DNA from 2 places in the Pseudomonas sp. UM16 genome. Region 1 is predicted to be linked to the other one. Evidence: riboswitches for the same ligand, from Rfam matches in the RefSeq annotation. Region 1 holds a riboswitch; the other holds the start of a gene.

Region 1 (4,636 bases):
CTTGATCGCCTCGATGATCTGCGCCAGATGCAGTTCGGCACTGTTGATGACGGTCTCGGCGCGATGGCCCTCAAGCACCGCAGTCGGCACCAGGGAGCCGGCATAGATGATCACCGGGCAGCGATGAATCAGGCGCTGACCTTTGACGGTGATCAACTCGGGATCGCCAGGGCCGGCGCCGATGAAATAGACGGTCATGCAAAGTCCTTGCGAAGAAAGCGCTGATTATCTGCCAGATTCTGCCGCCGTGGCCAACGCCAGGCTAGCCTCGGCACACAGCGTGCGAGTAATTTTCAGGTGGGCCGACCCCGTGAACTGTTCGGCCAACGCCAGGGCGGCGCTTTCGGCGACGCCGTAGCAACCGCTGTTTTGGTGGGCAACGGCTGAACGATGGCTCAAGTGCGGTTCAAAGGGGGCCAGTTGTGCAGCACTGAAGAACAGCAACGGGACGTTGAGCTGCCGCGCCAAGTGTTGCAGCCCAGGCTCGTCGCGCTTGAGATCGATACTGGCAAGGCCCGCCACTGCCGTGAGCGGCAAGTCGTGGGCCTTGAGAGCTTGCTCCAACAGGTTGCCCAGGGTTTGACCTGGGCAACCGCGTCGGCAACCGAGGCCGACAAACAACGGCATGGACTTCAGGCCTGGCTCGGGCGACGGAACAGCCAGGCGCTGAGCAGACCCAGCGCCAGCCAGAATGCCGCGTTGGTCAGCAATGAAGCAACCTTGAACTCGGCGTCCAGGGCCTCTGGCGCAAGCATTTCATGCACTTCAGGTTGCGGTGCGCCAATCACATGCGGCACCACCAACAGCACAACGCCCAGCGCTTTGAACAGCCAGTTGTGGGCAAACGCAATCAGCCCCAGCCCGGCCGCTGTGGCGGCGGCGGTACCCACCCACCAGGCCTGACGCTGGGCCAGGTCGGCAGCGGCAGTACCCGGTAGCTCCGGTGGCAGGCCCAAGGTCGGCGCCAGGCAGAACACGGCAAAACCGCCCAGGCCCCACAGCGCACCGCTGATGACGGTCTTCGGTGCACGCAGGGTATAGAGTGCGGCGAGGATCAGAGCAAAGCCGACTGCCACCACCAGATTACCGCCGGTGGTCGAGAGAACCCGTTGCCAACCGTCTTCCGGGGCCCAGGCTTCGCTGTCGTGATGATGCTCGGTGGTACCAGCAGCATGCTCGTGTGGCGCTTCGACCGCGGGCGCTGCACTTTCATAGGTTTCCGCCTGAAGAATCAGCGGCGCAACCCAGAAGCTTTGCAGCAGGGTCAGCAGCAGGGCGGCCAGCAGTCCGGCAAAGCCTGCGGTACTCGCAATACGCTTGATCATCGGACGCTACTCAGTGGCAAGGGAAGGCGGCGCTGTGACGGGTGTCGTGGGCGGCGTTGTGCACCGCTTCGATAGGCGAAAAACCAGCGAAGTACACCAGGCATAGGCCCAGCAGCGAGGCACCGACGGCAACCAGCAGGCGCTGGCTGAGGCTTGAAGGGGTAACGGCTGAGTGACTGGCGGTACTGATAGGCATGGCGCTTTCCTCTTGGTGTTGTTCGGCAACAGGCAAGCGCAAGAAACCCCTGCACGGAACACGCCCAGGGGTTGCAACAGCGCCCGCCCACCGCGGGTTTGTCAGATCAGTGTTGGGCCGGTCTCCGGGCTTGTGAGGGCGAGCAACCGAAGGCGCCACCTTCCCATGCCGGACTACGGGCACAGTGGTTCTGACGCTTTTCTCACTTACCGTTGCGGGGGCAGCACCGGACTTGCCATACACCTTTATTAGCGGCGTATGACGCACCGGTTTCCCAGTTTCACCCTGTAAAGGGCACCCAAACGAATGGCGCTAGCAAATCACGGGTTAAGGCGGGCGTCAATCGTGACAGCAGTTGACCGCTCACCAGGCACTGCGTAGCCTTGCGTTCTCGAGGTTCTTCGGCGCTGGCCGAAGCTAAGACGGGAACGCGGTTCAAGCCGCGGCTGCCCCCGCAACTGTAAGCATTGATAGGATCGACACAGCCACTGCGTCCTGCGGGAAGGCGTCGTTCCAGCGGCCTTGGGCCGCAGCAGTGCAAGCCAGGAGACCTGCCTCGAACAGTTTCCGACATAAACCGGGCGGGGTGATCCGGTGGCGAACGCGCCCAGGCAATGACGCCTGCGGCTCTCGTCCCGCATGCCCGCCATCCTGCCAAGGGCATCGACATGAAAACACTGGCCAAACTCCCCGTCACCATCGTTACCGGCTTCCTCGGTTCGGGCAAAACCACGCTGCTGCGGCATATGCTCGATAACGCCCAGGGTCGGCGTATCGCGGTGATCGTCAACGAATTCGGCGAGCTGGGCATCGACGGCGAGATCCTCAAGCAGTGCAGCATCGGCTGCACCGAGGAAGAGGCCAGCGGCCGGGTCTACGAATTGGCCAACGGCTGTCTGTGCTGCACCGTGCAGGAAGAGTTCTTCCCGGTCATGCGTGAACTGGTTGCCCGGCGCGGCGATCTTGACCACATCCTTATCGAGACCAGTGGCCTGGCCCTGCCCAAACCGTTGGTGCAAGCCTTCCAATGGCCAGAAATTCGCAACGCCTGCACCGTTGATGCGGTGATCACTGTGGTCGACAGCCCGGCGGTGGCCGCTGGCACCTTTGCCGCCTACCCGGAGCAAGTCGATGCACAGCGAAAACTCGATCCGAATCTGGACCACGAGTCGCCACTGCACGAGCTGTTCGCCGACCAACTGGCCAGTGCCGATCTGGTGATCCTCAACAAGGCCGACCTGATCGCCGCTGCTGAGCTGGCCAAGGTTCGCGCCGAAGTGCAGGAAGAGCTGCCGCCAGCAGTGAAAGTGATCGAAGCCAGCAGCGGCCGTCTGCCCCTGCAGGTGCTGTTGGGCCTGGGCGCCGAGTCGGAAGCGCATATCGATGCGCGGCGCACGCACCACGATTCGCACCATGACGGTGAAGATGATCACGACAATCATGACCACGATGCCTTCGATTCGATCTCCATCGAACTGCCACAAGCAGACGAAAGCCTGTTGCTCGACGCCCTGACCCAACTGGTGGTGCAGCATGGCATTCTGCGGGTCAAAGGCTTTGCCGCGATTCCTGGCAAACCGATGCGCCTGCTGATCCAGGGCGTGGGCACCCGCTTCGACAAACACTTTGACCGTGCCTGGCGCAGTGATGAAGCGCGCACCACACGCCTGGTGCTGATCGGCCAGGAGCTGGACGCTGCCCACCTGGAAGCGAGCCTGCGCGCCGCCCTGGGCGCTTGATCCATGCACCTGCTGCGGACCCAGCCCGGTGGCTTCGTACCGGACGACAGTATTGCCGACCTCGGCCAGACCCCAGCCGAGCTGGTCATTCTCTGCAGCGGTGACTCACACCTGGCATTGCTGGCCGAAACCGCCCAGCAGTTGCCCGAAGACTTTCCCAGTCTGCGTCTGGCCAACCCGATGCAGGTACAGAATCATGCCTCGGTCGACCTCTATGTCGACCAAGTGCTGCGCCATGCCAAGGTGATTCTGGTGTCGTTGCACGGTGGCGTTGGCTATTGGCGCTACGGTGTCGAGCAGTTGCTTGAGCTGGCGGCCCGTGGCGTGCAGGTCATCCTGGTGCCGGGCGATGATCGCCCCGATCCCGAACTCACTGGCCTGAGTACGGTGTCGCTAGCGCAGGCCGAGCGGCTTTGGCATTTTCTGCGTCAGGGCGGCAAGGCTAACGCCCTGAATCTGTTCAAGTGCCTGGCCAGTCAGTGGTTGCAACGCGATTATCCGTGGCACGAGCCGCAACAACTGCCGCGTACGACGGTGTACCACCCGCAAAAAGCCAGTGCCGAGTTGGCTGACTGGTTCTCGAATTGGCAGGTTGAACACCCGGTGGTGCCGATCCTGTTCTACCGTTCGCACCTGCAGGCGGCCAATACCGCGTTTATCGACACCTTCTGCGAGCGCTTGCAGTTGGCAGGGCTCAATCCATTGCCGATCGCCGTGGCCAGTCTCAAAGAGGCCAGTTGCCTGAATCAGGTAGAGCAATGGCTAGATCAGGTCGATGCGGCGCTGATCATCAACACCACCGGCTTCGCGCAGTCCAGCCCCGAACAACCGCACCTGCGTCCGTTTCGCCGCGACATTCCAGTGCTGCAGGCGATCTGCGCCCAGGACAACCAACCCGGTTGGGAGGCGAGCGAGCAAGGGCTCGGCGCGCGAGACCTGGCCATGCACATCGTCTTGCCGGAACTGGATGGGCGCATCATTACCCGGCCGATCAGCTTCAAGGACCTGGCCTGGCGCAGCGAGCGCAGTCAGTCGGATGTGGTCTGTTATCGCCCGCATGCCGAACGCATGGACTTTGTCGCTGAGTTGGCGCGACGCTGGTGTGCGCTGGCCGCGTTGCCCAACCAAGACAAACGCGTGGCCTTGATCCTGGCCAACTATCCCACCCGTGACGGGCGCATTGGCAACGGTGTCGGCCTGGACACGCCAGCCGCCGCTTTGAACATCCTGCGCGCTTTGCAACAGCAGGGCTATCCGTTGAGCGCCTTGCCCGAAAGCGGCACCGCGTTGATCCAGGCGTTGCTCGGTGGTGTCAGCAATGACCTGGACAGCCTGGATCAGCGTCCCTGCCTGCAGAGCATGGCCTTGGATGACTA
Region 2 (4,636 bases), on a different contig from region 1:
CCAGGCAGAGAATCGCCACCGGTTTGGCACCGGCCGGCATGCCCAGCAGTTCGGCCAGCGCCTGCGGTTCGAACAGCGACACCCAACCCATGCCCAGGCCTTCAGCACGTGCTGCCAGCCAGAGGTTCTGGATAGCGCAGGACAACGAGGCGAGGTCCATCTCCGGTAAGGTGCGACGACCGAATATGTGTTTGTCGCGATCATCCATCAAGGCTGCCACCAGCACTTCGGCACAGTCGCTGATGCCTTCAACCTTGAGCTTCATGAACTCATCAGAGCGCTCATCGAGCGCCTCGGCGGTACGCACCCGCTCGGCCTCCACCAGCCCCTGGATGCGCTGACGCAGATCGCCATCGCTGATGCGGATAAAGCGCCACGGCTGCATCAGGCCGACGCTGGGGGCCTGATGCGCCGCCTCCAGCAGGCGCGCCAGCAGTTCAGGCGCTACCTCACCCTTGACGAAGTGACGCATGTCGCGGCGTTCGGCGATGACCCGGTAAACCGCCGCGCGCTCGGCGTCGGTGAAAGCCTGGTCGCTCATGGGGCCAACAGCGCCGCAGTCGCGTGGGGGTTGGAGGCAAAATAAAAATGCACGTAGGACGCGGTCAGGCGCCCACAGCGATAGACCGCTTCAGCACCACGGCCACCGTTGGGACTCTGGCCCCGGGCAATCGGCTCAAGCGCCGTGGTGGTCAGTGAATGATGGTAGGTGTGGCCACGCAAGGTGCCCTCAGGCAGTTCCACAGCTTGCAAGGCCAAGGCTGCCAAACGCTTTTGCATGACCGCCTCGCCTTCGAGCAGGCCCAGCAATTCGGCGCGCTCGCCGGCAACATCGGTCAAGGCTTCGAGCAGGTACAGCATGCCGCCACATTCAGCCAGCAGCGGCTTGCCGGCCTGCTGATGAGCGCGAATGGCACTGAGCATCGAGGTGTTGGCGGCCAGCGCCTGGTGGTGCAGTTCCGGATAGCCGCCCGGCAGGTAAAGGCTGTCCGCCGACGGCAGGGTACGGTCATGCAACGGTGAGAAGAATTTAAGTTCCGCGCCCATCGCCCGCAACAAATCGAGGTTGGCGCCATAGGTGAAGGCGAAGGCTTCATCCCGCGCCACCGCAATGGTTACCCCACTGAGTAAGGGCTCGATAACCTCGGCGCACGGCGCGGCGAACGCCACGGGCGGTGGCAACGACGACTCGCAACTGGCACCCAGGGCCGCCGCTGCAGCGTCCAGACGAACCTCCAGGTCATTGAGTTCACTGGCCTGAACCAGGCCCAGGTGTCGACTTGGCAGTTCAATACCGGTTTCTCGCGACAGCCCGCCGTACCAACGCAGGCCTTCAGTCAGACTGCCTTCAAGCAGTTGCGCGTGGCGCAGGGTGCCAACACGGTTCGCCAATACCCCGGCGAACGGCAGGTCTGGCTGATAGCGTGCCAGGCCCAAGGCCAGGGCGCCGAAGGTCTGGGCCATGGCGGTGCCGTCGATTACCGCCAGCACCGGCACATTGAAATGCCGAGCCAGATCGGCACTCGACGGTGTGCCGTCGAACAGGCCCATGACCCCTTCAATCAGGATCAGGTCGGCGTCAGCTGCCGCCTCCCACAGCAAACGGCGACTTTCCTGCTCACCCACCATCCACAGGTCGAGTTGGTACACCGGTGCACCACTGGCCCGTTCGAGGATCATCGGGTCAAGAAAATCCGGGCCGCACTTGAACACCCGCACCTTGCGCCCGAGGTTACGGTGCAGCCGCGCCAGGGCAGCAGTCACCGTGGTCTTGCCCTGGCCCGAGGCCGGGGCGGCAATCAGTACCGCCGGACAGTGGCGCGTATCACTCATAGTTCCACGCCCTTCTGGGCGCGGATGCCGGCCTGGAACGCGTGTTTGATCATGCCCATCTCGGTGACGGTGTCGGCCAGTTCGATCATTTCATCCTTGGCACCGCGGCCGGTGACAATCACATGCTGCATCGGCGGACGCGCCTGCAGATCGCTGAGCACTTGGTCCAGGTCGAGGTAGCCGTGCTTGAGGGCGATGTTCAGTTCGTCGAGGACCACGAAGGTAATGGCGGGGTCCTGCAGCAACTGGCGTGACACCGCCCAGGCTGCTTCAGCGGCGGCGATGTCGCGCTGGCGGTCCTGGGTCTCCCAGGTGAAGCCCTCGCCCATCACGTGATAGCGCACCTGCTCGGGAAAGCGTCGGAAGAACAGCTCTTCACCGGTACTGTTGCGGCCTTTGATGAACTGCACCACGCCGCACTGCATGCCATGGCCCATGGCCCGGGCCAACATGCCGAAGGCTGAGCTGCTCTTGCCCTTGCCGTTGCCGCTGAGCACCAGCAGCAAGCCGCATTCGCTCGGGGCGTTGGCAATACGCTCGTCGATAATCGCCTTCTTGCGCTGCATACGGGCCAGGTGGCGTTCGTCACGCTCGGTGGATTCAGTCATCGCAGTCTCCGCAAACCCCTGTCAGCCAATCTCGCTACGCACCTGGCAGCACGGGCTGCACAGGTTTCGAGGTAAAGAGATGGCTACAGATCAATGGATAAGGCAGACGGAGAAACACGCAGGACCGCGGCACAAGCCGAAAGAACCGCGCATCACCCTCCGTGATGCCGTTGGCTGTTACAGGCCGGTCTCCGGGCTTGTGAGCGGGGCCATGAATACCCAGGGTCGCGCGCCTTCCCGGGGTTGATCACCCAGTGGCCATGCGCGGCCTTGACTCACCTACCGTTGCGGGGGCAGCGCCGGACTCGCACGCCTTTTGCGTGCCCACCGGCTTCCCTGTTTCACCCTGCCAGGCCACAGCCCACAGAGCACCTGAAACAAGTCGCGAAGGTTAGAGGGTTGCACCCGGAGCGTCAATGAAAGGCGCTGCACTGGCCTGGATCAATGGCGCTTTTGTCATCTTGTGCCAGCCTGATAGCAGTGATATCAAATAGCCACAAATGGCTGTACTCGAATACAACGACAACGGAGAGAACGGCATGCAAGGACTGATCATCAACAACCCGCGCCTGGAGTTTCTGCGCCCGGCCCTGGAGCGCTGGTTCGACTGTATCGACCGCCTCAACCAGACCCTGGGTGACAACGAAGCCGCTTATTGGCATGGCGCCCAAGCCAACCTCAGCGTGCTTTCGGCTGCTGCCTGGCAAGCAGAACTGGTGACCCTGCAGCATCACCAGAGCAAGAAGCAACGCGACGAAGGGGAACGTGAAGGCCGCTGCGACCTGTACATCGCCAACCGCGAAGAAGCCGCCTACCTGCAAACCAGCCAGCGCTGGCCGCGGATCGCTCGCCTCGACCTGCACAACGCCCTGCAGGAAACGGTGTTTGCCGCACGCCAGGTCGCCGCGCCCAGCCAGCTCAAGGTCGCTGCGTTATTCGCCAGCCCCTGGAAAGCTGGGCAGCACGCCAGCCCCGAAGAGCTGCAGGACCTGGTCGACGACCTGCAAAAGCATACCGCTTGCGCGATTGCCTGGTACTTCCCGTATGCCTACCGCAAGCTGCATGACGAGGCTGGGCAGTATCATCCGGGCGTTGCCCTGCTGCTCAAACAGGCCTGAAGCGCAGGGAACCTCGCGCACACAGCTGCCTCTATTAGCATAGAGGCCAACTTCGCGAGGGATACCGACATGGGTAAGGCGCCGATTGCACTGTTGCTGGCGGTAAGCGCGGGACTGAGTGGCTGCGGCGAAAGTGCCCGCCTGGGAGTGAGCGATGGCTTTGGCCCGTCACCGCAACTGCCGGAACCGAACAAGACCCTGATCCCGACCGTCAACATCGCCCCCGCCGTCGGCTGGCCACAAGGCCGCACGCCGGTCACGGCGCCTGGCACGCAGGTCGCCGTGTTCGCCGAAGGTCTGGACCATCCGCGCTGGCTCTATGTGCTGCCCAATGGCGACGTGCTGGTCGCCGAAACCAATGCGCCGCCCAAGCCTGAAGACGGCAAGGGCATTCGTGGCTGGGTCATGGGCAAGGTGATGAAACGTGCTGGTGCCGGGGTCCCCAGTCCTAATCGCATCAGCCTGTTGCGCGACAGTGATCACGACGGTGTGGCCGAAACCCGCACAACCTTTATCGAAAACCTCAATTCACCGTTTGGCATGACCCTGGTCGGCGATGACTTCTACGTAGCCGATACCGACCGCCTGCTGCGCTTTCGCTATGAACCCGGGGCCACCTCGATCACCACGCCTGCGGCGGTGGTCGCCGAGTTGCCTGGCGGCCCGTTGAATCATCACTGGACCAAGAACGTCATTGCCAGCCGTAACGGCAAGAAGCTTTACGTCACCGTCGGCTCTAACAGTAATGTCGGCGAAAACGGCATGGACCAGGAAAAAGGCCGCGCCGCGATCTGGGAAGTCGACCCCGCCAGTGGCCAGCAGCGCCTGTTTGCCTCGGGCCTGCGTAACCCCAACGGCATGGCCTGGGAACCGCATAGCGGACAACTGTGGACGGCGGTGAATGAGCGCGACGAGATCGGCAGCGATCTAGTACCGGACTACATCACTTCGGTTCAGGACGGCGGTTTTTACGGTTGGCCCTTCAGCTATTATGGCCAGCACATCGATCAAAGGGTCAGCCCGCAGGATCCGCAGTTGGTCGCCAAGGCTATTGCCCCCGACTACGCGGTGGGGCCG

Evidence for each region. A riboswitch is a leader RNA that binds a small molecule or an ion and turns the genes downstream of it on or off. The one in region 1 is predicted to bind cobalamin.
Region 2: another riboswitch for cobalamin. It lies ahead of cobO (cob(I)yrinic acid a,c-diamide adenosyltransferase); the one in region 1 lies ahead of cobW (cobalamin biosynthesis protein CobW).

Annotation. Positions count from the first base shown of each region.
Region 1 covers NZ_JBNPJT010000015.1:77,224-81,859, reverse strand. Annotated here, with positions in the region: gene cobM (precorrin-4 C(11)-methyltransferase) at 1-198, opposite strand, end outside; gene ACQRAX_RS18670 (cobalamin biosynthesis protein) at 226-627, opposite strand; gene ACQRAX_RS18665 (CbtA family protein) at 633-1,325, opposite strand; gene ACQRAX_RS18660 (CbtB domain-containing protein) at 1,336-1,521, opposite strand; cobalamin riboswitch at 1,620-1,836, opposite strand; cobalamin riboswitch at 1,899-2,094, shown strand; gene cobW (cobalamin biosynthesis protein CobW) at 2,190-3,260, shown strand; gene cobN (cobaltochelatase subunit CobN) at 3,264-4,636, shown strand, end outside.
Region 2 covers NZ_JBNPJT010000021.1:19,244-23,879, forward strand. Annotated here, with positions in the region: gene bluB (5,6-dimethylbenzimidazole synthase) at 1-541, opposite strand, end outside; gene ACQRAX_RS21820 (cobyrinate a,c-diamide synthase) at 538-1,833, opposite strand; gene cobO (cob(I)yrinic acid a,c-diamide adenosyltransferase) at 1,830-2,441, opposite strand; cobalamin riboswitch at 2,607-2,832, opposite strand; gene ACQRAX_RS21830 (hypothetical protein) at 2,981-3,559, shown strand; gene ACQRAX_RS21835 (PQQ-dependent sugar dehydrogenase) at 3,629-4,636, shown strand, end outside.